DNA from 3 places in the Bacillus inaquosorum genome. Region 3 is predicted to be linked to each of the others. Evidence: predicted binding sites of a transcription regulator. Region 3 holds the regulator's gene; each other region holds the start of a gene.
What was found. The regulator Rex, encoded in region 3, represses fermentation and respiration genes when NADH is low (regulators of the CRP and FNR family bind a similar motif). The targets are predictions, from matches to a motif close to TTGTGAAATATTTCACAA.

Region 1 (9,859 bases), 1.0 Mb from region 3:
GCCACCCTTCAGCAGGACGGAGTTTTTCCTGCCCCACATAATGGGCCCAGCCTCCGCCGTTTACGCCTTGGGCGCCTACCAGTAAAACTAGATTTAACACCGCTCGGTAGATCGTGTCGGAGTTGAACCAGTGGTTGATCCCCGCTCCTACGATAATCATGGAGCGGCCGTCTGTATCAATCGCATTTTGGGCAAACTCTCTGGCAATTTTAATGACGGCTTCTTTTTTGATTCCCGTCATCTGTTCCTGCCAGCCAGGTGTAAACGGGTGAGGATCATCATAAGAGACGGCTGATTGTTCACCGATGCCCCGGTTTACGCCGTAGTTGGCCAGTATCAAGTCAAACACGGTTGTGACACATACCTCTTCACCGTTCAGGTCCAGTTTTTTAATAGGAAGATCCCGCTCAAGCACTTTGTTTCCGTCATTTGAAAAATACGGGATGCGCACCGTTCCGATTTCGTCCTCTATTCCGAGCACAGAGAGACGGGGCTCAATCGGTTCTCCGGTTTCTTCATCGACCATGTGGAGGTTCCACTTCTGCTGCCCGTCCCAGCGGGAGCCCATTGTCCCTTGCGGTATGGCAAATGCGTTTGTCTGTTCATTCCAGACCGCAGGCTTCCACTGATCATGCTTTGTCTGCCGCCCGATGTCCTTGGCATGCAGAAACCGCCCCGCTGTATATACGCCATTTTCTTTTGACAGGGTAACGAAGAATGGAAAATCCGTGTATTGCTTCGCGTACTTAATAAAACGTTCCGTCTCTTGATTCACGTAAAATTCCTGCAAAATGACGTGACCCATCGCCATCGCAAGCGCCCCGTCAGTCCCTTGGCGGATACTCAGCCAGTCATCCGCGAACTTTGAGGATTCCGCAAAATCCGGACTGATCGAAATGACCTTAGCGCCTTTATAGCGGGCCTCCGCCAAAAAGTGCGCGTCAGGTGTTCTCGTTAACGGAACGTTGGAGCCCCATGTGATGATATAGCCTGAATTGTACCAATCACTGCTTTCCGGAACGTCTGTCTGGTCACCCCAAATTTGCGGGGACGCCGGAGGAAGATCCGCATACCAGTCATAAAAACTGAGCATAGGGCCGCCGATTAATGACATAAACCGGGAGCCTGACGCGTGGCTGATCATGGACATGGCCGGAATCGGAGAAAAACCGACATTCCGGTCAGGCCCGTATTTCATAACTGTATATAGCAGAGAGGCTGAAATCAGCTTCAGCACCTCCGGCCATTCAGCACGCACAAACCCGCCTTTCCCTCTTGCCTGTTTATAGGACTTCGCTTTTCCAGGGTTTTCAACGATCGATTTCCAGGCTTCCAATGGATTTTGATGAGCCTGCAGTGCTTCCCGCCACAAATTGATCAGCACACTGCGCACGTACGGATATTTCACACGGAGCGGGCTGTAAATGTACCATGAAAAACTGGCCCCCCGCGGACAGCCTCTCGGTTCGAAATCAGGCATATCCGGGCCTGTTGAAGGATAATTCAAGTTTTGTCCTTCCCATGTGACAATTCCGTTTTTCACATAAATATTCCAGCTGCAGGACCCCGTGCAGTTGACGCCGTGGGTGGAGCGAACGACTTTGTCGTACTGCCATCTGTTTCTGTATACATTCTCCCAATCGCGATCTTCGCGGGTGGTTTGGCTATGTTTATTTGAATGGTGTTCGATAGGAGAGAAATAGTTCAATCTCCTAAACAACGGACTCATTTTCTTTTTCTTCATGAGAGTTCACTCCTTCCGAGTCAGGTGATGCTAAGTTCACTATAAACAGAGAAAGCGTATTTCCTTGTGAACTATGTCACACACTCTGCTTTTTTCACAAAATGTTCACACAAAGGAGAAGGAAGGACTTTCACAGGGATGTGATGAAGGCGGCGTTCAGGCAGGACGCCTGAGTCATTAGCCGACTTTCATTCAAAGATCAAAAAACCGGTTCTAATTAAGAACCGGGTTCGGCGTTTTCATCCTGTGATGAATGCAGATACCGCAAAAATAATTGATAGGAACAAAAGACATTTTGCTGAAGCATGGCCAAAAAATTCATTTGCAGCTGCGGATTGTAAGACATCATTTTTTTAAATATGTAATAAGGGATATTGAGTATCAGAATGTCTTGAGAGGCATTGACTGAGATAAAAGGCGATAAATACAGCCCGCCTTTTTCATCAATCGGAAACACATCGCCTTTTTCCAAAAGCGCAACGGTTTTCGATCCTTCAGGGAGCCTGCTGTCCATAAAACGGATACTTCCTTTTAATACAATATAAACGGATTGAGAATGGAGAAAGGATGGAGACTGATCAGATGAGCCGCGGATCAACGTCCCGTTTTTCAGCAAGGTTTCGACAATGGATAGAGGCACTTCATTAAACATGGGAAGTTGTTTCAGAAATAATAAATAGTCACACTGATTCATAGGAAAGCCTCCTGTGCTAAGGATAACTTTAGTGTAGCTCGATTGAGCCTGTACAGCAGTGATGTATTTCACAGCTTGTATGATGAATGTCACTTATCGGGGGGATGACTGCATTTATAATGAAATAAAAAAGGAGGATTTTGATGAAGGCACTGATTCCGAAGCAGCACGGCGCATGGGCGATGCTGCTGATTCCATTTTTACTCGGCATGATCAAGGGAGGTCCCGTTTTCTGGCATATTCCGCTATTCCTAGGCTGGCTTTTCCTTTACTTGGCGGTTTATCCTGTTACGCTCGCCTTAAAAAAGAAACAAATCAAACCCTATCAAAAGTGGATTTGTTATTACGGTTTTCCAGCCTGCTGCTTTTTATTAGCCTCTGTCTTTCATAAGCCGCCGCTCATCTGGGTTGGCGTTTCTTTATTGCCGCTGTTTCTCATACATATGTATTACGCCCGCCGAAAAAACGAACGAGCGCTAGTGAATGATATTGCAGGTGTCTTGTTCTTTTGTTCAGGCGGACTTGCAAGCTGCTGGCTGGGGAATGGAACCCTTGACGGCTGGGCTTGGTTTATTTTCTCTCAATCTGCTTTATTTTTTATCGGGAGTTCCTTTTATGTGAAGTCGGTGATCCGGGAGAGAAAAAACAGCGCATTTGCATACTGGTCATGGGGATATCACCTGCTGCTCCCCTTTTTATCTGGTCTTCTCGGAGCAGGATGGGCATTTCTTGCTTTTATCCCAAGCAGTTTGCGGGCATGGTTTTTTCACGGAAGGGATTGGCCTGTGAAAACGATCGGCATTCTGGAAATCGTAAATGCCTGCTTCTTTTTCGCCGTCATGTGTATATTTATCACAAGATAAAAAACCAAGGACCGCCGGCGGTCCTTGGTTTCTTCAGTCAATATTGCAAATCTCCAGCGGACAATTTTCACACTCAATCTCGCATCGCAAATAGTCCCGCTTGTGCAAAATAATTTTTCCGGATTCTTCTATCGAAATCACCCCTTGTTTGCGGAGATCTCCCAGCATCCGGTTGACACTCTCCCTTGCCGCCGCGCAAAACTTTGCCAAATCCTGATTTGTCAGCACAATGTTAATCAGAATGCCGTCGCTTCGTTCCACCCCGTAGCTGTTTGATAAGCGGATAAGAGTGGAGTAGAGCGCCCCCTTTTTGCCGTGAAGAAGCAGATCTCTGATTTTGGACTGAATTTTCCGGAGGTGGGTGCTCATCCATTTCATAAATTCAAATGTCAAAGCACCGTTTTGGGTTAATTCCTTTTCCAGCTTGCTTTTATTAATGACGAGCACCTCGCCATCCTCTAGCACTTTCGCACTGAGCATATATCTCGGTTCTTCAGTGAAAAGTGTTAATTCCCCGACGATATCGTTTTTTTGGCAGATTCTAAGTGTCAGGTCTTTTCCGTCAGACGTCAGCTTGCCGATTTCAATGAGTCCTGATTGAATCAGATAAAGCTCTTCTGCATCCATTCCTTCTTGAAACAAATACGTGTGTTTTTCCATTTTTCTTTTCGTGCTGATTGATTCCAGCAATTCATGCAGATCGCTGGAAAGAAAGTCACTGTCAGATGGTCGAACAGAGAGAAAATTCATGAGCTCACCTCGAAGAAAGTCACGTTGCGTATGTCTATTGTAACGTGAATTGATTTGCACCCATCCAGAAAAAACTAACAATCTTGTGAATGCCCAGTGTTAGTTGACGCTCTGACTGTTTCTCTCCGTGTGCGTTTTCATTCTTTCATGCCAATACATCCATATGACAAGGACAAAGCTGGCTAACGCAACTTCCGAAAGCGCCATGAAGCCGATCGCATATTGTCCTGTTGCCTGAAACACACTCGTCAAAATCAGCGGAGGGAAAAAACCGCCTAGTCCGCCCATAGCAGACACAATACCATTGGCAATCCCCGCTTGCTTCGAAAAATAGAAAGGCACCAGTTTAAAAACGGTCCCGTTTCCTATGCCTGAGCAGACTGCCACCGTTAATGACCCAAACGTATAAAGACCGATCGTCGGCGAGAACGATAAGATAATGCCTGATAATGTAAGTCCCGCAAAAACGAACATCAAGATGCGGAGCGGGCTCATTTTATCAGCCAAGAGTCCTCCCACAGGCCTGAGCAGCGTTGATACGGCAATAAATCCAGCCGTCCGCAAACCGGCGTCCGCAGGATTCAGCCCAAAGTTCTCAACTAGAAAGTTCGGCAGATAGATGGTGAAAGCGACAAAGGCGCCGAACGTAATAAAATAAAACAGGCTCAAAAACCACAGTACATGATTTCGGTAAACGGCTTTGATTTGAGTTTTTATGGAAACATTCACTTTCTTCTCATGCCGGTCGCCGAATAATACGTGCAGCAATGCGAAAACTGCCAGCAGAACCAGATACATCTGCACAGTTGTTTTCCATCCCGCAGCTTGAGCGATAACCGGCGCGGCAAATGTGGTAATGGCGGTTCCGATGTTTCCGGCCCCGTAAATCCCATTGACGACACCGTGCTTTTCTTTCGGATAATATTTCGGCAGGGATGTCACCCCAATGGAGAATACCGCTCCCCCAATCCCTAAGAAAAAACCGCCCGCGATTAAATCAAACAGAGAATCCGCGATACTGATCCAAAACACAGGAAATAAAAGCAGGATGAAGCTGATCATGAACATCAGCCTTGCGCCAAACCTGTTCGTTAAATACCCTAAAGGAATGCGGAGAAGCGACCCGAGGATTACGGGAATCGCTGTCACCAAAGAAATCTCGCCTTTGCTTAAATGAATATCTAATGTGATTTGGGAAATGAGTGATGAAATCAGCACCCAAACCATAAACCCTGCCACCAAGCTTAATGACTGTAACGATAATTGAATGTGTTGACGGTTGATCATTTGGCTTGCCCCTTTCAATGATTCAATAATCAGTCTTATCATACAAAAACTCAGCAAACAGGATTGTGAATTACATCACACGTTTTCCTCATAAAAAAAGGGCAAAGCCCGCAGGCTTTGCCCTTTCTCATCATTACATTTTTTCCGGAGCCGATACGCCGATCAGCTGAAGCGCATTGTTCAGCGTAATTTGCGTTGCTTTCATTAAAGCCAGACGCGCACGGCTTTTTTCTTCATTTTCAGGATCGATGACTTTCTCCGCATTGTAGAAGCTGTGCAAAGAAGAAGCCAGATCATAAATATAGTTTGTGACACGGTGCGGAATTCGTTTTTCTGCCGCTTCCGCCACTGCCTCTGGGAAGCCGCCGATCGTTTTCAGCAGGTCATATTCTTTTTCTGATTGAATATGGCTGAAATCAAGATCCGCCGCCGGCTTAAGTCCCTGCTCTTCCCCTTGGCGAAGCATGCTGCAAATACGGGCATGTGCGTATTGTGCATAATACACAGGGTTTTCGTTAGATGTTGATACAGCAAGATCTAAGTCAAAATCCATATGCGTATCCGCACTGCGCATCGCAAAGAAGTAACGCACGGCATCCAAGCCGACTTCTTCAATCAGGTCGCGCATCGTTACCGCTTTACCCGTCCGTTTGCTCATTTTCATTTTCTCGCCGTTTTTGTAAAGGTGAACGAGCTGAATGATTTCTACTTCAAGCGTTCCTTTTTCATAGCCAAGCGCTTCGATTGCCGCTTTCATACGCGGGATGTAGCCATGGTGATCGGCGCCCCAAACGTTGATCAGCTTATCAAAGCCGCGGTCAAGCTTATCCTTATGGTACGCGATATCAGGCAGCAGGTACGTGTACGAGCCGTCCTTCTTGATCAATACACGGTCTTTATCATCGCCGAACGCCGTAGAGCGGAACCAAGTTGCGCCGTCTTCTTCATAGACATGGCCTTTTTCGCGGAGCGCTTCAAGCGCCTTGTCGATTTTTCCGTTTTGGTACAGTGAAGTTTCGGAATACCACACATCAAACGGCACACGGAAGTTTTCCAAGTCCTTGCGAAGCTTTTCCAGCTCGTATTTCAGACCGTAATCACGGAAAAATGCGAGGCGTTCGCTTTCCTCTTCGTTGACGAAACGGTCGCCGTATTCCTCAGCGAGACGCTTTCCGATCGCAATGATATCCTCGCCGCGGTAGCCGTCCTCCGGCATCGGTTTTTCCAAGCCGAGCGCTTCAAAGTAACGGACTTCCACAGAAAGCGCCAGGTTGTTGATTTGGTTTCCGGCATCGTTAATGTAGTATTCGCGGCTCACATCGTAACCAGCCTTTGAAAGCACATTGCACAAGGAATCGCCGACAGCCGCACCGCGCGCATGACCGAGGTGGAGGTCTCCCGTCGGATTCGCTGATACGAATTCTACCTGGACTCGTTCACCGTTTCCGATGTTCGTTTCCCCGTATGCTTCTCCTGCTTCCAATACAGACGGAATCAGCTTCGTTAAATATTGATTGTTCATATAGAAATTGATAAAACCCGGGCCAGCGATATCTAGTTTTTCAATCGAAGCCTTTCCTTTATCAAAATGAGCGACAATTTCTTCAGCGATTTGGCGCGGCGCTTTTTTTGCGATTCTAGCCAGCTGCATCGCCATATTCGTTGAATAATCGCCGTGTGTTTTATCTTTCGGTGTTTCTAAAATGACATTGGGAAGCTGGCTTTCTTCAGCCAGTCCCGCTTTCAGAACGGCCGCTTTGATTTCTTCTTTCAGCACGTCCTTCATTTGTTCCGCAATGTTCATGCGTGAGTTCCTCCCTCATACGTGATCGTCATATTATGTAAATGCTGCTGCTCGTCTCCGACATGCATGTCATATGCGATGCTGATACGGCCTTTTTCTTCGCCGAGATCAGATTGAATCGATTTTGTGCTTGTTTTCAGCTCAAGCTCACCAAATGACATTTTATATTTAGCAATTGTGGAAGCTCCCGTTACGAAACGCTGATTCATTTTGACAGCGCCTGACCTCATGACCAGCACTTCGCCTTCGCTTACTTTCACAATCGTTTTCACTTTGCCTAAGTCGTGTTCCTCATAATAAGATAGATACACTTTATTTTGTTTTACATAGTAAAATCCGGTGGTGCGGAATTCGATGACTTCCTGGTTTCCGTCATCCTCGATCACAGACTTCACATGGAGTGTTATCGGTGTCTCTTGCTTCATTTTGACACGTCCTTTTCATCATTCCACTTTGACTTGAATAGTATAATCATTCAGTTTGTAAACTTCAACTGCTTCTATCTTACCATCATTGCTCATCATATTTGAAGATAAACCTCATAAAAAGCATTTCCTTAATAGAAGAGAAAATCATATCACTAATTACCTTTAGGAAATGTTACACTTTTCCGAAATCTACCGTTTTCATTTCACATTTTCTTCAAAATATATGTATTGAATTGGTAATTTATTAGTTTTATCATAAAAGTACAACATAGATCTGCTAGAAAAAACAAAAAAAAGGGAGGATTCAATTATGAAAAAAGCTGTTATTGTAGAAAACAAAGGTTGTGCAACATGCTCGATCGGAGCCGCTTGTCTAGTGGACGGTCCTATCCCTGATTTTGAAATTGCCGGTGCAACAGGTCTATTCGGTCTATGGGGATAAGGTTCTCCAAAAAGGGCATAGTGATTCTACTATGCCCTTTTTAAGTAAATTACAATTTTTAACTTAAATCTACCTCATGGTTTATACATACACAATCGTTTTTCATTTGAATCATATGTAGAGGGGATGGTATTTTGTTTACAGAGCAGATGTTTCCATATATTAATGAAAGTGTAAGAGTTCACCAGCTTCCTGAGGGCGGCGTGTTAGAAATCGACTACTTGCGCGATAATGTCTCCATTTCTGACTTTGAGTATTTGGATCTTAACAAAACGGCTTACGAGCTTTGCATGCGAATGGATGGGCAAAAAACGGCTAAACAGATTTTAGCGGAGCAATGCGCAGTGTACGATGAATCACCGGAGGACCATAAGGACTGGTATTACGACATGCTCAACATGCTTCTGAACAAGCAGGTCATCCAGGTTGGAAATCGGGCCAGCCGCCACACAATCACCACGAGCGGAAGCAATGAATTTCCGATGCCGCTGCACGCCACCTTTGAGCTGACGCACCGCTGTAATTTGAAATGCGCTCACTGTTATTTGGAAAGCTCGCCGGAAGCGCTCGGCACCGTGTCGATTGAACAATTCAAGAAAACGGCTGATATGCTGTTCGACAACGGTGTGTTGACATGCGAAATCACGGGCGGAGAAATTTTTGTCCATCCGAACGCCAATGAGATTCTTGACTATGTATGCAAAAAGTTCAAAAAGGTTGCTGTCTTAACGAACGGAACACTCATGCGAAAAGAGAGCCTTGAGCTGTTGAAGACTTACAAGCAAAAAATCATCGTCGGCATATCTCTCGATAGTGTGAATTCCGAGGTCCATGATTCCTTTAGAGGGAGAAAAGGCTCTTTTGCCCAAACTTGTAAAACGATAAAATTGTTGAGTGACCACGGGATATTTGTCAGAGTCGCCATGTCCGTTTTCGAAAAAAACATGTGGGAAATCCACGATATGGCCCAAAAGGTTCGGGATCTCGGGGCGAAGGCGTTCTCTTACAATTGGGTTGATGACTTCGGAAGAGGCAGAGATATCGTCCACCCCACAAAAAATGCCGAGCAGCACCGCAAATTTATGGAATACGAGCAAAATATCATTGATGAGTTTAAAGATCTGATACCGATTATTCCTTATGAGAGAAAACGCGCGGCAAATTGCGGCGCTGGCTGGAAGTCCATCGTAATCAGCCCGTTCGGAGAAGTACGTCCGTGCGCGCTCTTTCCAAAGGAATTTTCATTGGGAAATATTTTTCATGATTCATATGAAAGCATCTTTAACTCCCCTCTCGTCCATAAACTGTGGCAAGCGCAGGCGCCGCGATTCAGCGAGCATTGCATGAAAGACAAATGCCCGTTCAGCGGCTATTGCGGAGGCTGTTACTTAAAAGGGCTGAACTCTAACAAATATCACCGGAAAAACATTTGCTCCTGGGCGAAAAATGAACAATTAGAAGACGTGGTCCAGCTTATTTAGGAGGGAAACGATTTGTCACCAGCACAAAGAAGAATTTTACTGTATATCCTTTCATTTATCTTTGTCATCGGCGCAGTCGTCTATTTTGTCAAAAGCGATTATTTATTTACGCTGATTTTCATTGCCATTGCCATTCTTTTCGGGATGCGCGCGCGGAAGGCTGACTCGCGATGAGCATTTTGGATATACACGATGTCTCCGTTTGGTATGAACGGGACAACGTCATCTTAGAACACGTGGATTTACATTTAGAAAAAGGCGCTGTTTACGGATTGCTTGGGGTAAACGGCGCCGGAAAAACGACACTGATCAATACGCTGACCGGGGTGAACCGTAATTTCAGCGGGGGCTTTACGCTGTGCGGCA
Region 2 (9,859 bases), 760 kb from region 3:
AAGTCAGTCATCATGACGGCAGCGCCCGCCAGCTTTGCCATTTTTAACACACAGATCCCGATGGGCCCCGCTCCCTGGATCAGAACGGTATCTCCTTTTTCCACCTGGCCTCTCCACACTGCCTGTGCGCCTATCGTGTAAGGCTCGGCCATGACTGCCTCCTCCCAAGGCAAGTCCTTTGAGACCGCGTGAAGCTGCCTTTCCGGAAGCACAATATATTCCCGCATGCCGCCGTCCTCATGTACGCCAAACACAGAAAGCTTGGCGCAAACATTCGGGCGCCCTTTGCGGCAGGCGTAACATGTTCCGCAATAAGAAATCGGCTCAATCACAACGTGGTCACCGACTTTTAGGCTCTGCACATTCGCACCAACTTCCTCGACTTGTCCCGTTACCTCGTGTCCGATGACTCTCGGGAGGGTGGCGAGCGGATTCGTGCCATGATAAATGTGCATGTCTGAACCGCAAATCCCGACTCGCTTGACTTTTACGAGCACTTCATCATCCTTTGAAAGAACCGGCTTCTTCATCTCCGCTGTCACCAGATCATTCGCTTTTCGCACTTGAACCGCTTTCATTTTTCTCACCTGCTTTTTAAGAATTCATACACGCTCCGAGCGATTGATATTCCGTGTATCTTATTTCTTTCTTCATGCAGCTGCTCGATCTCGCCGGGCACATACACTCTCTCGACTCCAGCAGCCGGCGGTGACTGCTGCAGTTCATCGAGCATGGCATCCATCTGCCCTAAAAACGTATCCCAGTCGGTAAAAAAGGACGGATTGATCGCACAAACATAATGCCCCAGCTTTCTTTTTTGATCAAGGCCGCTGTACATTTTTGCTATATGAGGCCCAAAAGCCGCGCCCGCCAGCAATCCGGAAAACACATCAACGACAATTGAGAGTCCATAGCCTTTCGGGCCGCCGAATGTTGAAAGTGAAACGACCTTGTCAGGATCAGTTACTGCTTCTCCGTTTTCATCGACTCCCCATCCTTCAGGAATGTCTTTGCCCTCTTCACGTGCTTGCAGAATCTTCCCAAAAGCGACTTTGGAGGTCGCCATATCCAGAATAAACGGTTTTTTATGCTTAGACGGGACACCGTAAGCAATTGGATTTGTCCCTAAAAAGGGAGTTCTCCCGCCAAACGGGACAACGATACTGTCCGTATGTGTCATTGCTATTCCGATCAGCTTTTCGTCAGCCGCTTTTTGCACAAAATAGCTTAGCGCTCCGCAATGGCTGCTGTTTACGGCCGTGACCATGCCGACACCGTTTTTCTTCGCCATGTCAATTGCACGGTCCATTGCCATATCACAAATCACGTGGCCGAAACCGTCATCACCATCGAGCACCCCGGACACGGGACCCGTTTCTTTAAAAACAGGATGTGCTTCGGGATTGATCCCTCCCGCCCTTAGCCTGTTCACATAGTGCTCTGTTCGCAGCACGCCATGTGAATGTACGCTGCGTAAATCAGCGTGCACGAGGACATCTGCTACTTTTTCAGCGTCTCGTTCATTCAAACCGGCACCGGTCAGCTTTTGCCGGACGAGTTCCTTTGCTTCTTCAGCCGGTATCGTTACCGTTTTCAATCAAGTGCCTCCTTCCTTTCTAGTTCTTTGGGCACCTCCTAGAGAAAACCCTTACATATACATATTATTTACAAATTATTTTAAATATTCTTTATATTATACTGTCAGCCCTTTTGATGAAGATCCTGAACGATCTGTGCATGCTGCTGGTCTGTGAGCTTATAAAGAAAACCGATAATGATCATCGCTAATGCCAAAGCAATGGCCGGATACAGAAGCAAAAGCGCTTTGATGCCGATCAGCGCCTTTGCTGTCTGGACTGCATTCGGCACATAGCCGATAAGCCCCAAACCGATGCCCGAGAGAAAACCGGACAATGACTGAGCAAGCTTTCTGGAGAAATTAAAAAGTGAATATGTCGTTGCTTCTTTCCGTTCACCGGATTTCCATTCGCCATAGTCAATAATATCGGAAACAAGCGCCCACGTGATGCCGTTTGGGATACTGATTCCGATAAAGGCGATGCTGGCAAGAATCGTAAACACATAAACGTTTGATGGCAGCATAAAGTTGATCAGATCGGCGGCTACACTGATGCCGAAGCCGATCATTGCTGTTCGTTTCTTTCCAAACATCTTGACGAGCTTTGGCAGGAATACGACGCCCAAAAAGGAAGAACCGATAATAATAAAGTTCATATAAGCCATTAATTCAACATTGCCCAGATTATATTGTGCGAAATAGACTAGCATGGCGGATTTAATGTTGTATGCGGAAATTGAAAAAATCGTCATCAGGACAAGGGTTAACAGCGGTTTATTCGTGATAAATGTTTTGACGACAGAAGAGAGTGTTAATTTTTCTTTTGGCGCTTCTGATATGACAATGCGCTCTTTGCAGTTGCGGTAGCAAATATAGAACCAAATCACACCGAGTGCGGCGAACAAGCCCATGACCACCGGGTAGCCGACCTTCGGATTATCAAATTTGACGAGCAGCGGCATCACAGCCACACTTGTGATAAACAAGGCTCCAAGTGATCCGATTTGGCGGAAAGTCGAAATGGAGGTACGATCCTCAGATGTTTGAGTCATCGCTGCCCCTAATGAGCCGTACGGAATATTCACAAATGAATAGCCGATGCCCCAAATCATGTAGGATGCATATGCATAAATCAGTTTTCCGGTCGTTGATACATTAGGAGACAGAAAAATAAGAACAGTAAGCACCGCAAGCACGATGCTGCCGATTAATAGATAAGGCCTGAATTTCCCCCGTTTGCCGATATTTTTGCGATAATCAATTGATGAGCCGACAATCGGATCTGTTATCGCCGCAAACAGCTTGCTGACTAAAAAAATGCCGCCGGCCATCGCAGCCGGGATTCCCGCTACATCAGTAAAATACTTCAATAAATAAATCTGGCCGAGATCAAACATAAAACCGTTGCCAAAATCACCAAATCCATAGGAAATTTTCTCTTTCAATGAAAGCCTTTTCTCCGTTTCGATCGACACAACCTTATTTGCCAGTTCAGTTCGCATCTTCCACCTCTGTGTCTTAAGAATTTTCGGGTAGTGGTCCGCTCAGGATGACACATGATTGTGATGCTGAGCGGACATTTGGTTACACGTTTGCTTTCTCTTCTTGAAATTGAAAGTAGTGTTTCGCATTGTCATAGCAAATTCCCTGAACAATGTTTCCCAAAAGCTCCATATCATACGGCACTTCGCCGTTTTCCACCCATTCCCCGATCAAATTGCAGACGATACGCCTGAAATATTCGTGGCGCGTATAGGATAGAAAGCTTCTGGAATCGGTGAGCATACCGATAAAGCGGCTGAAAAGCCCGACATTTGACAACGCTTTCATTTGATCCAGCATCCCGTCTTTTGTATCGTTAAACCACCAGGCTGTGCCGAATTGTATTTTTCCCGGGGTAACACCGTCCTGAAAACTGTTGATCATGCTGGCGATGACATAGTTATCGTTTGGATTAAGTGAATATAAAATCGTTTTCGGCAGATGGTTCTTCAACTCAACTGAGTTCAGCAGCTTGTATAAAGGCTTGGCAATTTCTTCATCATTCATAGAATCATAGCCTGTATCAGGTCCGAGCCTCTTCATCATTTTTGTATTCGTGTTTCTTAAAGCGTTGATATGAAACTGCATCGCCCAATCGAGCTCCGCATACAAACCGCAAAGAAACTGAAGCGTATACGTCTTAAATTTCTTCTCATCTTCATAAGAAACACCTGTTCCTTGTAATCTGTCAGAAAAAATCCGTCCCGCTTCCTCTTTTGTCGTTTCGGCAAATACCATTGAATCTATCGCATGATCAGACACTCTGCCGCCGACTGAGTGGAAGAATCGCACCCGTTTTTCTAACGCCTTTAGAAACTCGTCATAAGTTGTGATCGAAATGGCTGCTGCATCTTCAAGTGCCTGCACCCAATGAGGAAAACCTTCACGATTGATCTCAAGTCCCTTATCCGGCCGAAATCCAGGCAGCACGCTGACAGGAAAATCTTTCTCTTCTTTTAATAATAGATGGTATTCAAGAGAATCGACAGGGTCATCAGTTGTGCAAACGACCTTTACATTTGATTTCACGATCAAATCCCTTGCGCCGAAGCCATCTCCTTGAAGCAGTTCATTCGCCCGTTCCCATATAGCCGGCGCGGATTGCTCATTCAAAATCTCATAAATTCCAAAAAAACGCTGCAGTTCTAAGTGAGTCCAATTGTAGAGCGGATTGCCGATCGCCATCGGCACGGTTTTCGCCCAAGCCATAAATTTCTCTTCATCAGTCCCATCGCCTGTAATGTATGTCTCTTCAATCCCATTGGCTCTCATGATGCGCCATTTGTAATGGTCTCCATACAGCCAGGCTTCCGTGATGTTTTGAAATGTCTTATTTTCATAGATTTCTTTCGGACTTAAGTGGCAGTGGTAATCAATAATCGGCATGCCTTTCGCATAATTGTGATAGAGGCTGACAGCGGTTTCATTTTTCAACAAAAAATTTTCGCCCATAAAGGGTTCCATCTCCTCACCGTCTTTCATTCTATTTCAAAATGTTAACGTTAACATTTTGATTTGGTTTTATTTTACCTTTATATTCCTCTGGGATCAATCTCTTTTTTGAAAATGAAATGTTAACGTTAGCAAACAAACGAAAAAAAGACATTGCCGGAAAGCATCCCGAAAGGAACGCTTTTGGCAATGTCCGAGTCCAAAAAAGGATTAGTAAGCTAAGCTGAAAAGTCCTTTGATGTGTGTTAAGTAGCGTACGTTACTTGCTTCTTTCATCAAGGAAGCAGGAAGACCTTTAAGCGGTGTAGAATTTGCACCAATAATGGCAACTGCGTCTTTGCGTCCAAGACTTGCAAGTGTACCAGAGTTTACTGGCTTGAATGTTTCAAGCGTTTTGCCTTCTAAATAAGCGAATAGGTTGTAACCGATCAGCTCACCCATTTGCCATGCGATTTGTGCAGTTGGCGGATATGGACGGCCGTCTGGAGCGAAGTAAACTGCGCTGTCACCGGCAACGAATACATCTTCATGAGATGTAGATTGCAGGAAGTCATTTACTGTCGCACGTCCGCGGTTCACTTCAAGACCTGATTCACCGACTAATGGGTTACCTTGAACGCCGCCAGTCCAAACAAATGTGTTGGCAACAACTTTTGATCCGTCTTTCAGATCAATTACGTTTCCTTCTACATTTGTAACAGGAAGACCTGTTAAGAACTCAACGCCACGTTTTTCAAGGCTTGCAGTCGCACGTTCGATAAGATCATCCGGAAGAACAGGAAGGATTTTCGGACCTGCTTCAACCAGTTTCAATTTGATTTCTTTATGGTCTACGCCGTATTTTTTCGCAAGGTTCGGCATGATGTCAGCAAGCTCACCGACAAGCTCAACACCTGTTAAGCCGCCTCCTCCGATAAGGATTGTTGCATCTGCTTCGTTTTTCGTTTGAGAGTACTCGCGCACACGATCTTCAACATGTTGGAAGACTTTGTTTGCATCAGCAGCAGATTTCAATACCATGCTGTTTTCTTCAAGACCTGGGATGCCGAAGTACGCTGTTACTGAACCAAGACCTACAACAAGCGCATCGTAAGATAATGTAGAACCGTCAGCAAGCGCAACTTCTTTTTTATCAACAGAGAAAGAGCTTACTTCCGCGATTTTAAGGTCAATGTCTTTACCTTTGAAAAGTTTTTCTAGTGGCATTGCAACCGCTTTTTCAGACACGTTGCCTGCTGCAAGACGGTGTAATTCCGTAATGATTTGGTGAGTTGGGTATTTGTTTACCACTGTCACGCGTGCTTGTTCTTTTGTGTAATGTTTGCGAACTGTTAGAGCAGAAAGAACTCCGCCATAACCAGCGCCTAGAATGACAATATGTTTTGACATCGTATATCCTCCGTCCTTTATATCAATTTGAATCTGAGATTATTTTTGGTTTTCGCGTTCGTTCATGACTTCAAGGTAGCTGTTAGCAAAACGGAACAGCTTTTGAGCTTGAGGATCTTTCAGCATACGCAACAGGCCGAAAAGACCAATTGTTTCGTTGCTTGCATCCGCGCGGTCTTTCGCTTCGATTGCAGTCGCAGCTACTTCTTTCGCTGTTTCTTTTACAGGCTCAAGAATTTCAGTGATCGCACCGACTGTGTCGCTTTTTAACACTTCGTCAGTTGCTACAGATTGAGCGAAATCATAAGACTTCGTTAAAATATTCACTAACTCAGTCAGCTTTGGAAGCTGGTCAACTAAAACGGTCAGTGATTCTTGAACTTCTGGCTTTAACAGCTGATCAATAAGATCTTGCTGGCTTTGGCTGACAGACGCATTTGTTTGATCGATTGTTTCTGGCATATCCAATTCTCCTTTACTATAAGCAGTTTGCTGATTTTTTTGGAAAGGGTAGTGCCTCTCCCTGGTCTCATGCTTGAAGGCATAAGAATAAGGATTGTGAATTCATGCACAATCATTTACAAAAATAAATGTTTACTACCCAGTTTTTCATCTTGCCATATTCAGTATTATTTTTATCTCAAAAATAAACAATTGAATAAGTCAAAAATCCTTTACTCTCTCTGAAAATAGCAAACACAAAAAACTCCAATTCGATTACCTTCTATATGATAACACTTTTTGAACAAAATTTGAACGTGAATTGCTTCGATTATGAAATTAATTTATTTGGAGCCCGTGTCATAACATTTCTGCGGCACTAGTTATTGACAATCCATCAATTTCTCCCCTTCACTTTACCCATATTTCCAAAAGAGGAGCCCTTTTTCCTGTGATCGGGTCATTCGCCGGCAATGAGACCTGCTTGATCTGTTTCACCGCTTCCTCCCGTTCATTCGGTTCTCCCGTCTTCAAATCATACTGAACGCCTCCCGGATAAGCGCCAATGACGGTAAAATCGGAGCTTGCGCTTAGCTTTTTATGGCCGACTCCGGCTGGAATCACGACTGCGTCGCCAGATTTGAAAGGAATGGCAGCCCCTTTTTCTCCCCCAAACTGAATCACAGCCTCTCCCCGAACTGCAATCAGCACTTCATGCGTATTGCTGTGATAATGATGGTATGGAAAAACACTTCCTGACCAGCTGTTTGACCAGCCATGCCGGTTGACGATCAGCTCTGCCTGACCGGTGTCCTTGAACACGTTTTGATACACAACGAGCGGAAAATCAGGGTGATTCGGAATCCTGCCGTCATCCTGAAAGAAGTACGTCTGTATCTTTGCTTCCATCAATGTCACCTCCTATTTTCTGTCTTCCACACATAGCGGTTTGCAAAACATGATGTTTTTCTCACGATTCCATTGATCTGAATAATACCGAATAGTATAGTATAAAAAATAATGCCAAAATGAAGGATATCATGAAAGCAATCATTATCGGAATATTAGCCTCACTCTTTTTCGCCGTTACCTTTATTTTAAACAGAGCGATGGAGTTATCCGGAGGCAGCTGGCTATGGAGCTCATCGTTGCGCTTTATTTTTATGGTGCCGTTTTTATGTTTGATTGTCATTATGAGAGGGGCATTCGCTCCTCTCTTACAAGAGATGCGGAAAAAGCCGTTTTTTTGGATCAAATGGAGCTTTGTCGGCTTCGTGCTTTTTTACGCGCCGATCACATTTGCGGCTGCATACGGTCCCGGGTGGCTTGTAGCCGGAACTTGGCAAATTACCATTGTAGCCGGTGTGCTCTTATCTCCTTTGTTCTATGTCAAAAAAGACATGCCGGGCGGGCCGCTGCTCGTTCGTCAAAAGATTCCCCTTGTATCACTTGGCACTTCCATGATCATCCTGATCGGAGCGGCGCTGATTCAGCTTCAGCATGCAGAATCGCTTTCCGGGAAGATGCTGCTTTTCAGTGTGCTGCCGGTTGTTATTGCGGCTTTTGCCTATCCGTTAGGAAACCGGAGAATGCTCGAAGAATACGGAGGCCGGCTTGATACATTTCAGCGTGTGCTGGGAATGACCTTGGCAAGCCTTCCGTTCTGGCTTATAGTAGCAGCGTACGGCTGGTGGTCAGATGGCCTTCCGACAGCGGGACAAACTGTTCAATCCTTTATCGTTGCCGTCAGCTCAGGCATCATTGCGACCGTTTTATTTTTCTGGGCCACTGATATGGTAAGAGACAATCCGCAAAAACTCGCAGCCGTTGAAGCAACTCAATCAGGTGAAGTGATTTTCGCGTTGCTTGGTGAAATTGTTCTGCTGTCAGGCGTGTTCCCATCTCTTTTATCATTTGCCGGTTTATTCATTATTATTGCGGGGATGGTGTTACATACCTTCGCTTCACAGCCGAGAAAACCGAAAAAGAAAACACAGTCAAATCTGACCGCGTAGCATCTGCCGGAGAATGGGTGAAAGCCTGTTCTCCTTTATTTTTGCTACCAAAAGCCATCTGTTTCACGTTATATTTAAATATAGGTTCAGCCTACTTATACTGAAAGGTGATTAATGTAATGGAAGCAAACGATCAAACACAAAACATACCAGCCATCTCCTTCAAATCAGTCAGAAAAAGCTATGAACAAGATGGACAAACTTATGATGTATTGCAAGACATCACCGGAGACATTCAACAGGGCGCAATCGTGGCCGTTTTAGGCCCTTCCGGATCAGGCAAAAGCACCCTCCTTTCCATGTGCAATTTAATGAGAACGCCTGACAACGGCGAAGTAAAAATATACGGAAAGGAAGTCAGGGAATGGAATGTCAATAAGCTGAGGCGAACGGCAGCACTCGCGTTTCAATCGGCTCCCGTCCTCGATGGGACAGTGCGTGACAATCTAGGTCTGGTCCAAAGGCTGCACCAATCCCAGCTGTACTCCCCTGAAGAGCTTGCTTCTCTAACAGGACTGTCATCAGATCTGTTAGACAGAAGCGCCAAGGATTTATCGGGCGGACAGCGTCAAAGACTGTCACTAGCCAGAACACTCGCAAATCCTTCCTCTATTCTATTGTTGGACGAAATTACGTCGGCCCTGGACCCGGTTTCTGCTCTTGAGGTTGAAGAGCTGATCAAAAAGCAGCATCAAGAGAAAAAGCTGACGGTCATGTGGGTGACTCATAATATGGAGCAGGCAAAACGAGTAGCCGATACCATTTGGTTTATGGCGGATGGCCGGCTGCTGGAAATCGCAGAAACTGAAACATTTTTCTCTAATCCGCAGCATGAAACAGCCAAAGAGTTTTTGAAGGGAGGTACCCGGTAATGGATTACCTTTCCCTCTCTTTAACGATGATCTTTGTTTTGATCGCCTTGTTTTTATCAAAATCATTTAAAGCCGGCGTAGAAAAAGACATGATCATTGCCACCATCCGGGCCGCGGTACAGCTGCTTATCATCGGTTATGTACTGTCGCTGATTTTCCGCGGAGACCATCCTGTTTTTATCTTGCTGATGGTGCTGTTAATGCTGGCGGTGGCAGCGCAAAATGTCATCAAACGAAAGAAAAATACAATCGGTTCGTTTTGGAGGGTGTTCGCCGCGTTAGCGATTGTAGAAATTGTGACGCAGGGAATTCTGCTGTCTCTTCATATCATCCCGCTTACGGCCCGATATGTCATTCCGATCAGCGGAATGGTCATCGGAAATTCGATGGTGCTCGCAAGTTTGTTTTTAAACCGGCTCAGCTCTGAAGTCGGCGTGCGTAAAGAAGAAATTCAGTTAATATTGTCTCTTGGAGGCACACCGAAGCAATCTATACAGCGTATTCTTACTTCTGCGATGAAAATGAGTATGATCCCAACGCTGGAAAGCCAGAAAACACTTGGGCTTGTC
Region 3 (9,859 bases):
AGGGCATCAAAAATGACGTCCGTTGCCGACAAACCCTTAGAAATCAAGGTTTTTTTGTCGGTTTTACATCATGCCGCCCATACCGCCCATGCCGCCCATGTCAGGCATTCCTGCGCCGCCAGCGTTTTCTTCTGGCTTGTCAGCGACAACGGCTTCTGTTGTTAAGAACATTGCAGCTACAGACGCAGCGTTTTGAAGAGCTGAGCGAGTTACTTTTGTTGGGTCAACGATACCTTTTTCGATCATGTTTACCCATTCGCCAGTTGCAGCGTTGAAGCCTACGCCGATTTCTTCGTTTTTGAGGCGTTCAACGATGACAGATCCTTCAAGACCAGCGTTGTGTGCGATTTGACGGATTGGCTCTTCAAGTGCGCGAAGCACGATGTTGATACCTGTTTGAGCATCGCCTTCAGCTTCAACTGCAGCCACTTTGTTATATACGTTTACAAGCGCTGTACCACCACCGGATACGATGCCTTCTTCAACAGCTGCGCGAGTTGAGTTCAAGGCGTCTTCGATGCGAAGTTTACGCTCTTTCAGCTCAGTTTCAGTCGCAGCGCCGACTTTGATGACAGCTACGCCGCCAGCAAGTTTCGCAAGACGCTCTTGTAATTTTTCTCTGTCGAATTCAGAAGTTGTTTCTTCCACTTGAGCACGGATTTGAGTCACGCGGGCAGAAATTTTGTCTGTTTCGCCAGCGCCTTCAACGATTGTTGTGTTTTCTTTTGTAACGACAACTTTAGAAGCACGTCCCAATTGAGCGATTTGAGTAGACTTCAGGTCAAGGCCAAGATCTTCTGTGATGACTTCTCCGCCAGTAAGGACAGCGATGTCTTCAAGCATTGCTTTACGGCGGTCACCGAAGCCAGGAGCTTTAACAGCAACTGCATTGAATGTGCCGCGAAGTTTGTTCACAACAAGTGTTGCAAGTGCTTCGCCTTCAACATCCTCAGCGATCAGAAGCAATGGTTTGCCTTGCTGAACAACCTGCTCAAGCACAGGAAGGATTTCTTGAATGTTTGTGATTTTTTTGTCTGTGATTAAGATGTAAGGATTGTCAAGAACCGCTTCCATCTTATCAGAGTCAGTTACCATGTAAGGAGACGCATATCCGCGGTCAAATTGCATACCTTCAACAACTTCAAGCTCAGTTGTGAAGCCTTTAGACTCTTCGATTGTGATAACGCCGTCGTTTCCTACGCGCTCCATTGCTTCAGCGATAAGGCTTCCGACTTCCTCATCAGCAGCAGAGATCGCAGCAACCTGAGCGATAGACTCTTTGCCTTCGATCGGCTTAGAAATTTCTTTTAAGTTTTCGATCGCAACCGCTACAGCTTTTTCCATACCTTTACGCACGCCTACAGGGTTAGCGCCTGCTGTTACGTTTTTAAGGCCTTCACGGATCATAGCTTGCGCAAGAACTGTCGCAGTTGTTGTACCGTCACCGGCAACGTCGTTTGTTTTGCTGGCTACTTCAGCAACAAGCTTAGCACCCATGTTTTCAAACGCGTCTTCAAGTTCGATTTCTTTAGCGATTGTTACACCGTCATTTGTGATTAACGGAGAACCGAATTTTTTCTCTAGAACCACGTTGCGTCCTTTTGGTCCTAAAGTTACTTTTACAGCATCAGCAAGTGCATCGACACCGCGAAGCATTGCGCGGCGAGCTTCTTCACTAAACTTAATTTCTTTTGCCATGTTTACAAGACCTCCTCAAATGTTTTAAGTATTGTTTATTTAAGAATTAGCCGATAACAGCTAAAATGTCGCTTTCACGTAAGATTAAGTATTCAGTACCTTCGTATTTCACTTCAGTACCTGCGTATTTTGAGAAGATAATGCGGTCGCCCTCTTTTACTTCTAAAGCAACGCGCTCTCCGCTTTCTAACACGCGACCTGAACCAGCTGCCACGATTTTGCCTTCTTGCGGTTTTTCTTTTGCAGAATCCGGCAACACAATTCCGCTGGCAGTTTTTTCTTCAGATTCTACGAGTTCAATGACAACGCGATCACCTAATGGCTTTAACAATGTAATAACCTCCTCAATAGTATGAATATGTAATTTTAGCACTCGACACTAAAGAGTGCTAACACAATTCTTATAATAAAGAATCTCCCTTCCAATTTCAAGTGATAAGATAAAAATTTTTTCACGCTTACATGATTCTTTTCAGCTCCCTTTTCCCTTAGCTTTTTCACCGCCGTTCCGATTATGTTACAATAGCTGTAGATGAACGAAACCCATTTAACAAAGGAGTACATACCATTTGAGAAAACAGTATTGGTTTATTATTTTGACATATATCATCATGCAGTTTTCCGCATTAATCGGGATTCCCTTGTTATTTAAATTCGGTTATGCCGGAGGACAGCCTACAAATGAGAATATGCTACACGCACAAGGATTATGGTCCGTTATCAGCTTTATCGCCTGTCTCGTTGTCGTCCTGCTCATTCTGAGAACTGTTCCGAAAACAACGCTGCGAAACGGCCGGAAAGACTCAGTCGGACTTTCTATCCTTTGGGCGATAGCCGGTTTTTTCATTGCCCTCTTCTCGCAAGGATTAGCAGGCTCTATTGAATATTATGTATTTGGCATCGGAAGAGAATCAGAAAATACACAAGCTATTCTGGATGTCATTCAGGCAGTCCCGCTCATGATTATGGTTTCTTCTGTCGTCGGGCCTATATTAGAAGAAATCATCTTCAGAAAAATCATTTTCGGCACACTGTACGAAAAAACGAATTTCTTCTTTGCCGGACTGATCAGCTCGGTTATTTTCGGTATTGTTCACGCTGATTTAAAGCATCTTCTTCTTTATACAGCAATGGGCTTTACCTTTGCCTTCTTGTATGCGAGAACAAAACGGATATGGGTGCCGATATTCGCCCATGTCATGATGAATACCTTTGTCGTCATCATGCAGCTTGAGCCTGTTCAGAAGTACCTTGAACAGCAGAGCACACAAATGCAATTGATTATTGGAGGATTATTTTTATGAGAAACCCGGTAGTTTGGGGAATGATCTATTTTGCCGTAGGGTGCATCTTTACTTATCTTGCCGCAAGCTCACCAGGCAGCATGTGGTCATTTTACTCCATCCTGCTGATGGTGTTCGCCGCTTACAACATCAGCATTTCTTTTAAGATGTTCGCCTTTTCTTTTAAAATCAAAAAGAACCAGAAGTAAAGAAAATCCATTTCTCAATGAGAAATGGATTTTTTATTATTGCCCGGAAGACACGTCCTGATCGGCAGCACTGCTTTTCTGCGCTTTCCGATAAGCGGCCTTCGATATAAGAATACTGATTTCATATAAAATCAAAAGCGGGACAGTGACCATCATATGAGACAAAAGCTCAGGCGGAGTAATCAGGGCAGCGATCACCAGCAGCGTAAAATACGCATACTTTCTGATTTTCGCTAAGAACATCGGTGTCACAATTCCAAGCCTGGTCAAAAACATGAGGATGACCGGCATTTGGAACAACAGTCCAAACGGAATCGTCAGCTGCAGGAGAAAATGAAAATACTCATTAATTCCAATCACCTGATTGACATTCAAGTCCTGAGAAATCCGCTTCATAAAATCAACAACAAAAGGAAATAAAATATAATATGAAAAAGATAAGCCCGCTAAAAACAGCAAAATAGAGATCGGAATGTAGCTGAGCGTTACTTTGCGCTCTTTCTCATAGAGGCCTGGGCTCACAAAAGCCCAAAGCTGATAAAGAATAACCGGCGAGGTCAGGACAATGCCGATGATAAACGCAAACTGCATAAACACATAAAGCGGGTCTGTCAGATTAAACGCGTTAAGCGTAAGCTGCTTCGCTTCATCTGTTTCTTGCAGATATACAATAATCGGCTTCGCTAAAAAAAATCCCGCGATAAAGAAAACGACAAACGCCAGCGCTACAATCAGCAACCGTTTTCGAAGCTCAGCAATATGCTCCAGCAGCGACATTTGATTCACTTTCATTCGTGTCATCCTAACTTACTGATCTTCTTTCTTTTTTTCCTCGTCATCACTCGTTAATCCTTTAGTAGCGTTTTTGAATTCACGAAGTGTGTCTCCCGCAGCTTTCCCCAACTCAGGCAGCTTTTTGGGACCGAAGATAATCAGAGCAACGATTGCGATAACAGCAAGGCTTCCAGGACCGATCGGCATATTTGGGCTCCTCCTTTCCCTCTATTCGATTTCCTCTAAAACTGAATAATGCTTCAAGAAATAAACCAGTGACTGAAGCTCTACAGCTAAATCTATATGATGAATTCGAATGTGTTCCGGCACATTCAAACGGGCCGGCGTAAAATTAAGAATTCCCTTGATTCCTAACGCGACCAATCTGTCTGTAATGGATTGAGCGGCAACTGCTGGCACTGTAAGAATGGCAACTGATTCATTTTTTACGTGTTGTTCAAGGTCATCAAGGTTATAGACAGGCACGCCGCCTACCTCAGTTCCTATTTTACTCTCATTTATATCAAAAGCCATAGAAATTTTTGTGTTATTATTTTTTGTGAAATTATAGTGAAGAAATGCTGTTCCCAAGTTTCCGACACCAATCAAGATAACGTCTGTCATCTCATCCTGATCAAGCGTTTTTCGGAAAAATGACAGCAAATAATCCACATTATATCCATATCCTTTTTTGCCAAGAGCTCCAAAATAGGAAAAATCCCTGCGAATCGTGGCAGAATCAACCTTTACGGCATCACTGAGTTCAGCGGATGATACACGCTGCTTTCCTGACGCATGCAGATTCTTTAAAAAGCGATAGTAAAGCGGCAGCCGTTTTGCCGTCGCCTGCGGAATTTTTGATTGATCCTTATTCATTTTTGGTCCTCCAAATTATACTCGGATAGTTCTCTTTTAAAGTCACCGTTTTTCCCGCCTGTCTTCTCCAGCAAGAAAGTAGGGCCGATGACCATTCCCTTATCAAGGGCCTTGCACATATCGTAAACGGTAAGAGCGCACACCGATGCAGAAGTGAGCGCTTCCATTTCCACACCTGTACTCCCTTTCGTTTTGACCTGTGCTTTTATATGAAGTATAACTTCTGCTTCTTTTATTTTCCAGTCAAACGATATATCTACCCCGCTCAGTGAAAGCGGATGGCACATCGGAATGATATTCGACGTTTGCTTTGCGGCCATAATGCCTGCCACCTGAGCAACAGCCAGTACATCTCCTTTGCCGATATCATGACTTTGTATTTTCTCGTACACTTCATTCTTCATGTGTACGCTTGAAACAGCTGCCGCAGTACGGACAGTCGAAGATTTTTCGCTGATGTCCACCATCTGGGCTCTGCCCTGTTCATTAAAATGAGAAAATCCATTCATATTAAAACTCTCCTTAAACAGATCATACACTATTTTCTTCTCTATGTCTTATTCGGCCAATGTATTGTTTGCTGACTTCTGGTTCATAAGCTACACTTAACTTATTATAGCAGAGGTGAAATAATATGATGATCTTACAAGTTAATCAGCTGTCCAAATCGTTTGGCGCTGATACTATTTTAAACAATATAAAGCTGGAAGTCAGAAATCGTGATCGCATTGCCATTGTAGGAAGAAATGGCGCGGGAAAATCTACGCTGCTTAAAATTATCGCAGGCCAGCTTTCGTATGAAAAGGGCGAAATCATTAAACCAAAAGATATTACAATGGGATATCTTGCCCAGCATACGGGCTTGGATTCTAAGCTTACCATAAAAGAAGAGCTGCTGACTGTTTTTGACCACTTAAAAGCAATGGAAAAGGAAATGCGGGTTATCGAAGAAAAAATGGCGGCAGCTGATCCCGGTGAATTGGAAAGCATCATGAAAACCTATGACCGGCTTCAGCAGGAATTCAGAGATAAAGGCGGCTATCAATATGAAGCAGATGTCAGATCTGTGCTGCATGGTCTCGGCTTCAGCCATTTTGACGATTCAACACAGGTGCAAAGCCTCAGCGGAGGTCAGAAAACAAGGCTGGCCCTTGGTAAGCTTCTGTTAACACAGCCTGATTTGCTCATTCTCGATGAGCCGACAAACCATCTCGATATTGATACGCTAACCTGGCTTGAACATTATTTGCAGGGATATTCAGGCGCCATTCTGATCGTTTCGCATGACCGCTACTTTTTGGACAAAGTGGTAAACCAAGTATACGAGGTATCAAGAGCTGAAAGCAAAAAGTATCACGGCAACTACAGCGCTTATCTCGACCAAAAAGCCGCGCAGTATGAAAAAGATATTAAAATGTATGAAAAGCAGCAGGCTGAAATCGCAAAGCTTCAGGACTTCGTAGACCGAAATCTGGCGAGAGCTTCTACCACAAAAAGAGCACAAAGCCGCCGAAAGCAGCTGGAGCGAATGGAAGTCATGTCAAAACCGCTCGGCGATGAAAAATCCGCAAACTTTCATTTTGATATTACAAAACAGAGCGGAAACGAAGTCCTGCGCGTTCAAGATCTCACAATCAGCTATGAAAACCAGCCGCCGCTTTTAACAGAAGTGTCGTTCATGCTCACAAGAGGAGAAAGCGCCGCGCTTGTCGGCCCTAACGGAATCGGTAAATCGACATTGCTGAAAACATTAATGGACACCCTAAAGCCAGATCATGGAATAATCTCATACGGCTCGAATGTCAGTGTCGGCTACTATGATCAGGAGCAGGCTGAACTGACTTCCTCTAAACGCGTCCTTGATGAGCTGTGGGATGAGTACCCTGGTCTTCCGGAGAAAGAAATCCGAACTTGTCTCGGCAATTTCTTATTCTCCGGAGATGATGTGCTGAAACCCGTCCATTCACTGAGCGGAGGCGAAAAAGCAAGATTGGCTCTTGCTAAGCTGATGCTGCAAAAAGCCAATTTTCTTATCCTTGATGAACCGACGAACCACCTGGACTTAGACAGCAAAGAAGTTCTCGAAAACGCGCTGATTGATTATCCAGGCACACTGTTATTTGTCTCACATGACAGATATTTTATTAACAGAATCGCCACAAGAGTATTGGAGCTTTCTCCAAACCATATAGAGGAGTATCTGGGAGATTACGATTATTATACCGAGAAAAAAACAGAGCAGCTTGAACTGGAGAAAATGAATCAGCAAGAGGAAACCGAAAAAACTCCTGCTGCGGTTAAGTCCGACTCAAAACGTTCATATGAAGAAGAAAAAGAATGGAAAAAGAAAGAGCGCCAACGGCTCCGTCGGATTGAAGAAATTGAAACCGCTGTTCAAAACATTGAAGAAAACATTAGTCACAATGATGAATTGCTTTGTGATCCTGAAGTCTATCAAGACCATGAAAAGGTACAAGCGATCCATGCAGACAACGAGAAGCTCAATCAGGAGCTGGAAACTCTTTTGTCTGAATGGGAAGAACTATCCACAGAAGAAGCTTAAAAAAAGTCAAGCACCTCTTTTTAGAGGTGCTTTTTATCCACAGAAAATAACCTTACAAACAAACGAAGTAAGCGCTTTATACACATTATCCACAAAATATTCTGAATTTATCCACTTTATTAACAGTGTCTTCAGCCCTTTATCCATCGATATCTTCATAATTACTAACAGATATGTGGATAAATTGAGAATTATCTGTTAATAACAGATAAAAAGTCTCACGCCATTATGTCGTGAGACTTTGATAAGAAGTCAATTCAAGGCCAGGCTGGCCATTCATATCATATGCACCGCGAATGCCCTTCTCAAAAGCAATTGTACCAGCCGCAGCAATCATTGCAGCATTATCCGTACATAACGCTAACGGAGGAATGACGAGCTTAATCCCTTCATGCTGGGCAAATTCCTTTTCTAATGCGGCTCTGAGGCCTCTGTTTGCAGCTACCCCTCCGGCTAAAAGGACCTGTTTGACACCATATTCCTTTGCCGCACGCGCCGTTTTTGTCACCAAGACATCTATCACGCTATTTTGGAAACTGGCAGACAAATCTTCCGGAGCAATCTCTTGTCCTTTTTGAGACGCATTATGAAGCGTATTGATCACCGCAGACTTCAACCCGCTGAAGCTGAAATTGTAAGAGCCTTCTTCGAGCCATGCGCGAGGAAGCGGAATATTGTCATTCCCTTTTTCAGCAAGCTTGTCAATTTGCGGTCCTCCCGGATACGGCAGTCCCATCGTTCGCGCCACTTTGTCGTAAGCTTCTCCTGCTGCATCATCGAGAGTTTCCCCAATAACTTCAAATGATCCGTGTTCCTTCATATAAACCAATTCCGTATGGCCCCCTGAAACGACCAATGCCAGTGCCGGGAACACAATCTCTTCTACAAGACGGTTCGCGTATATATGACCGGCTATATGATGGACGCCAACTAACGGAATGTTATGCGCAAAGCTCAATGCTTTAGCAGCGTTCACTCCGATAAGAAGCGCTCCCACCAGTCCCGGACCTTCAGTTACTGCAATCGCATCAATATCACTATACGTCATGCCGGCTTTACGAAAAGCTTCTTCTATGACCAAAGTGATTTGCTCAACATGATGTCTTGAAGCAATTTCCGGAACAACGCCTCCGAAGCGCTTATGGCTTTCAATTTGTGAGGCCACTACGTTCGAAATGACTTCTTTTCCGTTTTTTACGATAGCTGCCGCTGTCTCATCACAGCTTGTTTCAATTCCTAATACGTAAATCTCTTTTTGCTCACTCATTTATCGTCACCCACATAATTAACGCATCTTCCCCGTTATCAGTATAATAGTTCTTTCTTATTCCGCCGGGCTGCATCCCGAACTTCTTATATAAGCCTTGAGCAGGATGATTAGAAACCCTCACTTCAAGCGAAAGCCGTCTCGCGTCTTTTTCTTTGCACAGTTCAATCGCTGAGCGAAAAAGCGTTTCTCCTAAAGACTGGCCGCGATACTCCGGTTTTATTGCTATATTTGTTATTTGGGCGTCGTCCATCACGATCCAAATCCCGCAATACCCAGCAACATGGCCGTCCTTTTCAACCACAAGATAATGAGCATACGGATTTTCCATCAGCTCATGATAAAACGAATCCTTCGTCCAAGGAGACGTAAAAGAGGATGTTTCGATTTCGTATACGTGATCAATATCATCAAGCTGCATGTTTCTGACCGCTGCTTTTGTTTTCATCCTATCACCCTACTTTTGACTTTCAATCCATTTCGCTTCAGCTTCTGCCAGCCGCAAGTACTCCGGGACAAGCCCGTGAACATCAGCTTCTTCTTTTTCCGCCCCTAAAAAAGCCAATTCTGAAGGACGCGGATTATGCTGAGCAGCCGCTCCAATGATACCCTTTGTCCCAAGCACATCCTCTATCAACTGCTTGTGAATAGAAGTATCATGACCTAAAAACAAAACTGGGCGATCCTTTTCTTTTAGCATCTCCAGCCACTCGGCTAACATCACATTTTGATCAGCAACAACTTGCTCCAAAAGCCCGTTTTTGTATTCATACAGACCTGTATACACCTGTCCCCGTCTTGCATCAAAGATAGGACTGATCAGACCGTCAAAATGCCGTCCATTTGCCGCTAGCGCCTCAAGGCTTGATACAGCAGCAATCGGAATATGTAAAGACCAGGCAAGTGTTTTGGCAAGCGTCACACCTATTCTTACTCCTGTGTATGAACCAGGGCCTTTGGCAACGACAATTTTAGAAAGATCCTGCGGTGTCATATCACAATCATTCAGCAATGAATGAACAGCAGGCATCGCTCTTACAGAGTGGTTCTTTTTCAAATATGTAATGTGTTCTGCTATGATGGTGTCTCCTCGAAGCAGCGCAATGCCCAACGTATAATTTGATGTGTCAATCGCTAATATTGTCATGTCTACTTATCTCCTCACAAAGCATTTCATACCGATTCCCGA

Region 1: the regulator Rex is predicted to act here: its motif matches at 2,495-2,512, upstream of M1M80_RS19475 (YwiC-like family protein).
Region 2: the regulator Rex is predicted to act here: its motif matches at 6,519-6,536, upstream of M1M80_RS06860 (DUF1641 domain-containing protein).

What each region holds. Positions count from the first base shown of each region.
Region 1 covers NZ_CP096592.1:3,839,690-3,849,548, forward strand. The annotation lists gene M1M80_RS19465 (nitrate reductase subunit alpha) at 1-1,744, opposite strand, end outside; gene arfM (Crp/Fnr family transcriptional regulator ArfM) at 1,962-2,438, opposite strand; gene M1M80_RS19475 (YwiC-like family protein) at 2,582-3,301, shown strand; gene fnr (fumarate/nitrate reduction transcriptional regulator Fnr) at 3,335-4,051, opposite strand; gene narK (nitrate transporter NarK) at 4,151-5,338, opposite strand; gene argS (arginine--tRNA ligase) at 5,472-7,142, opposite strand; gene M1M80_RS19495 (YwiB family protein) at 7,139-7,567, opposite strand; gene sboA (subtilosin A) at 7,881-8,012, shown strand; partial or broken gene M1M80_RS19505 (bacteriocin-like protein SboX) at 7,969-8,076, shown strand; gene albA (subtilosin maturase AlbA) at 8,147-9,493, shown strand; gene albB (antilisterial bacteriocin subtilosin biosynthesis protein AlbB) at 9,506-9,667, shown strand; gene M1M80_RS19520 (ATP-binding cassette domain-containing protein) at 9,664-9,859, shown strand, end outside.
Region 2 covers NZ_CP096592.1:1,405,579-1,415,437, reverse strand. The annotation lists gene M1M80_RS06885 (zinc-binding alcohol dehydrogenase family protein) at 1-578, opposite strand, end outside; gene allD (ureidoglycolate dehydrogenase) at 584-1,597, opposite strand; gene M1M80_RS06875 (MFS transporter) at 1,702-3,081, opposite strand; gene uxaC (glucuronate isomerase) at 3,164-4,585, opposite strand; gene M1M80_RS06865 (NAD(P)/FAD-dependent oxidoreductase) at 4,784-5,962, opposite strand; gene M1M80_RS06860 (DUF1641 domain-containing protein) at 6,002-6,424, opposite strand; gene M1M80_RS06855 (cupin domain-containing protein) at 6,815-7,312, opposite strand; gene M1M80_RS06850 (DMT family transporter) at 7,444-8,418, shown strand; gene M1M80_RS06845 (ABC transporter ATP-binding protein) at 8,538-9,290, shown strand; gene M1M80_RS06840 (ABC transporter permease) at 9,290-9,859, shown strand, end outside.
Region 3 covers NZ_CP096592.1:646,687-656,545, reverse strand. The annotation lists gene groL (chaperonin GroEL) at 64-1,698, opposite strand; gene groES (co-chaperone GroES) at 1,745-2,029, opposite strand; gene M1M80_RS03405 (CPBP family intramembrane glutamic endopeptidase) at 2,268-3,002, shown strand; gene M1M80_RS03400 (YdiK family protein) at 2,999-3,190, shown strand; gene tatC (twin-arginine translocase subunit TatC) at 3,227-3,991, opposite strand; gene tatAY (sec-independent protein translocase protein TatAY) at 3,998-4,171, opposite strand; gene M1M80_RS03385 (redox-sensing transcriptional repressor Rex) at 4,193-4,840, opposite strand; gene moaC (cyclic pyranopterin monophosphate synthase MoaC) at 4,837-5,349, opposite strand; gene M1M80_RS03375 (ABC-F family ATP-binding cassette domain-containing protein) at 5,475-7,403, shown strand; gene tsaD (tRNA (adenosine(37)-N6)-threonylcarbamoyltransferase complex transferase subunit TsaD) at 7,630-8,670, opposite strand; gene rimI (ribosomal protein S18-alanine N-acetyltransferase) at 8,663-9,118, opposite strand; gene tsaB (tRNA (adenosine(37)-N6)-threonylcarbamoyltransferase complex dimerization subunit type 1 TsaB) at 9,128-9,817, opposite strand; gene tsaE (tRNA (adenosine(37)-N6)-threonylcarbamoyltransferase complex ATPase subunit type 1 TsaE) at 9,798-9,859, opposite strand, start outside.